DNA from 2 places in the Nonomuraea sp. NPDC049129 genome. Region 1 is predicted to be linked to the other one. Evidence: riboswitches for the same ligand, from Rfam matches in the RefSeq annotation. Region 1 holds a riboswitch; the other holds the start of a gene.
What was found. A riboswitch is a leader RNA that binds a small molecule or an ion and turns the genes downstream of it on or off. The one in region 1 is predicted to bind glycine.

Region 1 (3,189 bases):
CCGAATACTCCTCGGCGGTGAGCAGGTCCTCGGGGTCGCCTTCCACGCGCACGCGGAACATCCAGCCGTCGCCGTAGGAGTCGCTGTTGGCCAGCGACGGATCGTCCACGACGGCCTGGTTGACCTCGACGATCTCGCCGCCGACGGGGGTGTAGATCTCGCTCACCGACTTGGTCGACTCGACCTCACCCACGGAGTCGCCCGCCTCGACGGTCGAGCCGACCTCCGGAAGCTGCACGAAGACGACATCACCCAGCGCCTCGGCCGCGTAGGCCGTGATGCCGATGGTCACGGTGATGCCGTCGTCGAGCCCGGCCACCCACTCGTGCTCCTTGGTGTAGCTCAGGTCGTCTGGGATGTTGCTCACTTGTTCCTCCTGTAAAAGGGCAGCTCAATGAGGTCCATAGGTTCATGGCTGCCCCGGATGTCCACGGCCAGACCTGCGTCGGCCCCATTGTCGACGTAGGCCATGGCGATGGGCTTACCCAGGGTCTGGGAGGGTGCCCCGCTGGTGACCTCGCCGACGACGGCGCCGTCCTTGGTCACCGGGTATCCGTGGCGCGGCACCCGGCGACCCCGCGCGACCAGTCCGACGAGCCGGCGCCGCGGCGGCGTGTCCTTGACCGCCTCCAGCGCCGACCTGCCGACGAAGTCGCCCGGCTTGTCGAATTTCACCACTCTGCCCAGCCCCGCGTCGAACGGGGTCAGCTCGACGCCGAGCTCGTTGCCGTACAGCGGCATGCCCGCTTCGAGCCTGAGCGTGTCACGGCTGGACAGACCCGCCGCCCGCAGCCCGTACGGCCGGCCGGCCTCGGTCAGCGCGTGCCAGAGCGGGACGGCGTCCTGGTTGGCCACGAACAGCTCGAACCCGTCCTCACCCGTGTAGCCGGTGCGCGCGATGAGCGCCTGCCGCCCGTCGACCAGACCGGGCAGGCCCGCGTAGTACTTCAGCCCGGCGAGGTCGGCGTCGGTGAGCGTGGCGAGGATCTCCTGCGCGCGCGGCCCCTGCACGGCGATCAGCGCGTACTGCTCCGAGCGATCCTCGACCACCGCGTTGTACGACTTGGCGCGATTTTTCAGCTCTTCCCCGACTTTTTCATAGTTGGAGGCGTTAGCCACCACCATGAACTCCTCGTCCCCGAGCCGGTAGACGATCAGGTCGTCCAGCACCCCGCCATGCTCGTTCACGATCATGGTGTAGCGGGCCCGGCCGGGCGCGAGCGCCGACAGGTGTCCCACCAGCGCGTAGTCGAGTGCCTGACCCGCCTGAGGCCCGGTCACGAAGATCTCGCCCATGTGGGAGAGATCGAACAGCCCGGCCGCCTGGCGCACGGCGTTGTGCTCGGCGGACTCGCTGCCGTAGCGGAGCGGCATCAGCCACCCGGCGAAATCGGTCAATGTCGCGCCGAGGCTCTCGTGGACCTCTCGGAGCGGTGTAGGACGTGACATATGCGCACCTCAGGGCAGGATCGGATGCCAGACATCCTCCCCCTCTGTCATGGGTGCCTGAGAGCTTCGCCCGTAATTTGCCGGACTTTCACCTTCGGCGAGGCCGCCAGGCCTGCTTTCCAGAGGACACCTCGTCCGTGCGGTCCTTTGCCTTGAGAGGTTCGCGGGGAGGGCTTGCTCCTTCAGGGGACCTGGCCGGATGCCAGGACGCTCTCCCGCACGGTTTCGACGGTGATGTCCGCAAGCCTAGTGCTGTTATGGGGGAGTTGTCGCGTGCGGACCTGGCCGCTTGGGGCCAAAAGGGCTGTACCGGGGGCGGCTCAGCAGGCGGCGACGAGCGCCTCGAACAGCGCGCAGTCCTTCGCCGCCTCCGGATGCCACTGCACGGCCATGGCGAACGTCCGGGAGTCCAGCTCCACCGCCTCGATCGTGCCGTCGTCGGCCACGGCGGACACGGTCAGGCCGGGCGCGAGCCGGTCGATGGCCTGGTGGTGGTAGTGCGGCACGGCCACCGGCTCGGCCCCGAGCGCCTTGCCGACGAGAGTCCCCGCGACGGGCCGGACGGGCAGGTGGCCGAACTCGCCGGGGGCGGGGGAGTGCCCGGTGTGTCCCACCACATCGGGCAGATGCTGGTGCAGGGTCCCACCGAGTGAGATGTTCAGGACCTGCATGCCCCGACATATCCCGAGGTAGGGGAGGTCGGCCTCAAGAGCCGCCTCGATCACCGCGAACTCCGCCGTGTCACGAAATTTCCGGATGTAGCCGGTCTGGTCGTGTGGCTCCTGGCCGTACCGCTCGGGCGAGACATCACCACCACCGGCCAGGATCAACCCGTCCAACCGCGCTACCAGCCGGGCGGGCGACCCGGCGGGCGGCAGGATCACCGGCTGCCCGCCGGCCCGGACCACCTGCTCCACGTACATGTACGGCAGCAGGGCGACCGGCAGCTCCCACACGGTGTAGCGGGCAGGCTCGACATAGGACGTGATCCCGATGACGGGTCGCTCCACAACTTCCCTTCCTAAAGTTCCCTTCCTAAAGGTCCTTCCTAAAGAGGCGTGACGTACGCGCCCGAGATGCCGCCGTCGACGAGGAACTCCGAGCCCGTGATGAAGGAGGCGTCGTCGCTGGCCAGGAACGCCACCGCCGCCGCGATCTCCGACGCCTCGGCGAAGCGCCCCACCGGCACGTGCACCAGGCGCCGCGCGGCCCGCTCAGGGTCCTTCGCGAACAGCTCCTTCAGCAGCGGCGTGTTGACCGGCCCCGGGCACAGCGCGTTCACCCGGATCCCCTCGCGCGCGAACTGGACGCCGAGCTCGCGCGACATCGCGAGCACCCCGCCCTTCGAGGCCGTGTACGAGATCTGCGACGTCGCCGACCCCATCACCGCCACGAACGACGCGGTGTTGATGATCGAGCCCTTGCCCTGCCGTTGCATGTACGGGATCGCGTGCTTGCAGCACAGGTAGACGCTCGTCAGGTTCACCTCCTGCACCCGCCGCCACGCCTCGATGCCGGTCTCCAGGATCGAGTCGTCCTCGGGCGGCGAGATGCCCGCGTTGTTGAAGGCGATGTCGACGGAGCCATAGGTGTCGTACGCCGTCCGGAACATCCGGACGACGTCGTCCTCGCTGGTCACATCGACCTTGACGAAGAGCCCGCCCACCTCGGAGGCGGCCTTGGTGCCCGCCTCCTCGTCGACGTCGGCGCAGACCACCTTGGCGCCCTCTTCGGCGAACC
Region 2 (3,189 bases), on a different contig from region 1:
GATGGAGGTCGTGGGCGTCCGCGTAGAGATGCCCACAAATCAGCCGATCGTCTTGCTCAAGGAGGCACACGGGGAGAGGTTCCTGCCGATTTGGATTGGGATGACCGAAGCCACGGCCATCGCCTTGGCCCAAGCGGAGGAGCCTCCAGCCCGGCCACTCACGCACGACCTTTTCAGGGACGTGCTGAGCGCCCTCGGCGTGGGCCTGCGCGCGGTCAACATCGTCGCCCTGCGTGACGGTATCTTCTTCGCCGACCTGGTGTTCTCCAACGGCGTAGAGGTGAGCGCGCGGCCCTCCGACTCGATCGCGCTCGCCTTGCGCACCGGAGCACGAATCTTCGCCAGTGAGGAGGTCGTCCAGGAGGCCGGGGTGATCATCCCCGACGACCAAGAGGACGAGGTGGAGAAGTTCAGGGAGTTCCTTGACACGATCACCCCCGAAGACTTTGGCCGGGCGGGGTAGGTATTTCAGTGCATTTACGCTTCACGACGCGCCGAGCGGGATCGTTGACTGCGCATGGTCACGGTCCTACGGTGCAAGTGAAACCCATGGCCGCGCTTTTACGAACCCCCAGATCAGGCCATGGGATGAGAGAAAGCCGGAGGTCCGCGTGGCGGTCAGCAGCGGCGAGGGAAAGACGGCCGGCCAGGAAGATCCGGTGCGGCGTGAGAGTGCGCGGCAGCGTGCCGGAGAGCAGGGTCTGCTCTTCGACGAGCAGCCCACGACACTGCCGAGTGACATCGGATACCGCGGCCCGACGGCGTGCGCGGCGGCCGGCATCACCTACCGGCAGCTCGACTACTGGGCGCGCACGGAGCTGGTCCAGCCGACGATAAGAGCCGCGCACGGCTCGGGCTCCCAACGGCTCTACAGCTTCCGCGACATCCTGGTGCTCAAGGTCGTCAAGCGGCTCCTCGACACCGGAGTCTCCCTCCAGCAGATCCGTACGGCCGTACAACACCTGCGTGACCGCGGGGTCGGCGACCTCGCGCAGATCACGCTCATGAGCGACGGCGTCAGCGTCTACGAGTGCACCTCGGCCGACGAGGTGATCGATCTGCTCCAGGGCGGTCAGGGCGTGTTCGGCATCGCGCTCGGCCGGGTCTGGCGCGAGGTCGAGGGCTCCCTCGCGGAGCTGCCGGGGGAAAGGGCGGCGGTCGAGGACAGCGTCCCGGCCGACCACCCCGCTGACGAGCTGGCCCAGCGGCGACGGGCGCGCCGCATAGGGTAGCAATCCGGTAGTAACCTAAGAGGCGCAAGGCTGACGACCCCCTGCGGGAGAGTCCCGGGCTGGTCCCGGGGCGCCGAAGGAGCAACCCTCCCCGGAATCTCTCAGGCACCCGTACCGCTCGGGGTAGGCAACTCTGGAAAGCAGGCACGCCCGCCAGGCGCGCCTCACCGACGGTGCAAGCCCTCATGGGGGTGAAGCTCTCAGGTCGCCATGACAGAGGGGGAGATCCGGCACTCGCCCGCGCCCAGGCGCCGGTCTCCATAGCCCTCGGGAGGCACCTTCCATGACCGACCTGTCAGCTCCGCCGTTCTCGACCCGGCACATCGGCCCGTCCGAATCCGAGCAGCAGCGCATGCTCGAGGCCGTGGGTTTCGAGTCCGTGGCCGACCTGGTGGCGGTGGCCGTCCCCGAGTCCATCAGGATCAAGGACCGGCTCTCGCTGCCCGCCGCGGCCAGTGAGACCGAGGTCATCGCCGAGCTGCGGGCCATCGCGGGCCGCAACCGGGTGCTCACCTCGATGATCGGCCTGGGCTACCACGACACGATCACCCCGGCGGTGATCCGCCGCAACCTGCTGGAGAACCCGGGCTGGTACACCGCCTACACCCCCTACCAGCCGGAGATCTCGCAGGGCCGCCTGGAGGCGCTGCTCAACTTCCAGACCGTCGTCTCCGACCTGACCGGGCTCGACGTCGCCGGCGCCTCCCTGCTCGACGAGAGCACAGCCGCCGCCGAGGCGATGACGCTGGCCAGGCGCGCGGGCAAGTCCAAGAGCGACGTGTTCGTCGTCGACGCCGACGCGCTGCCCCAGACCAAGGCGGTGCTGGCCACCCGCGCCGAGCCGCTGGGCATCACGCTGGTCGAGGACGCGCTCGACGGTGAGCTGCCCGAGTGCTTCGGCGTGCTCGTCCAATACCCGGGTGCCTCCGGCCGGCTGCGCGACTTCCGCGCGGTGGCCGAGCGGGCGCACGCCGCGGGCGCGCTGGTCGTGGCCGCCGCCGACCTGCTCGCGCTGACCCTGGTCACCGCGCCGGGCGAGCTCGGCGCCGACATCGCGATCGGCTCCTCGCAGCGCTTCGGCGTACCGTTCGGCTTCGGCGGGCCGCACGCCGCCTACATGTCCGTACGCGAAGGACTGCAGCGGCAGATGCCCGGCCGCCTCGTCGGGGTCTCGGTCGACGCCGACGGCGCGCCCGCCTACCGGCTGGCCCTGCAGACCCGCGAGCAGCACATCAGACGGGAGAAGGCCACCAGCAACATCTGCACCGCGCAGGTCCTGCTGGCCGTCATCGCCGGCATGTACGCCGTCTACCACGGGCCCGAGGGGCTGCGCCGCATCGCCGGCCGCGTGCACCGGCACGCCGCCGCGCTGGCCGAGTGCCTGCGCCGCGGCGGTGTCGAGGTCGTACACCGGGAGTTCTTCGACACCGTGCTGGCCAGGGTGCCCGGCCGGGCCGCCGACGTCGTCCGGCAGGCCGCCGAGCGCGGCGTCAACGTGTGGCAGGCCGACGCCGACCACGTCTCCGTCGCCTGCGACGAGAAGACCACGGCGGCCGACCTCGAGCAGGTCGCCGCCGCCTTCGGCGTCAGCGGGCCGGTGGCCGGCCTCCTCGCCGACGAAGGGCTGGACACGCTGCCGGCCGCGCTGACGCGGGAGTCCGGCTACCTCACCCACCCCGTCTTCCACAGCCACCACTCCGAGACCGCGATGCTGCGCTACCTGCGCAGGCTCCAGGACAAGGACATCGCCCTCGACCGGTCCATGATCCCGCTCGGCTCCTGCACGATGAAGCTCAACGCCACCACCGAGATGGAGCCCATCACCTGGCCGGAGTTCGCCGGGATCCACCCCTTCGCGCCTGACGGGCAGGCCGCGGGCTACCACCACCTCATCGAGACCCTGGAGGAATGGCTGGCCGAGGTGACCGGCTACGACGCGGTCTCCATCCAGCCGAAC

Region 2: another riboswitch for glycine. It lies ahead of gcvP (aminomethyl-transferring glycine dehydrogenase); the one in region 1 lies ahead of gcvT (glycine cleavage system aminomethyltransferase GcvT).

What each region holds. Positions count from the first base shown of each region.
Region 1 is NZ_JBEZDU010000029.1:9,662-12,850, reverse strand. It holds gene gcvH (glycine cleavage system protein GcvH) at 1-367, opposite strand, end outside; gene gcvT (glycine cleavage system aminomethyltransferase GcvT) at 364-1,449, opposite strand; glycine riboswitch at 1,580-1,677, opposite strand; gene AB0B64_RS50595 (gamma-glutamyl-gamma-aminobutyrate hydrolase family protein) at 1,770-2,459, opposite strand; gene AB0B64_RS50590 (3-oxoacyl-ACP reductase) at 2,498-3,189, opposite strand, start outside.
Region 2 is NZ_JBEZDU010000026.1:78,925-82,113, reverse strand. It holds gene AB0B64_RS48880 (bifunctional nuclease family protein) at 1-463, shown strand, start outside; gene AB0B64_RS48875 (MerR family transcriptional regulator) at 612-1,232, shown strand; glycine riboswitch at 1,267-1,359, shown strand; gene gcvP (aminomethyl-transferring glycine dehydrogenase) at 1,516-3,189, shown strand, end outside.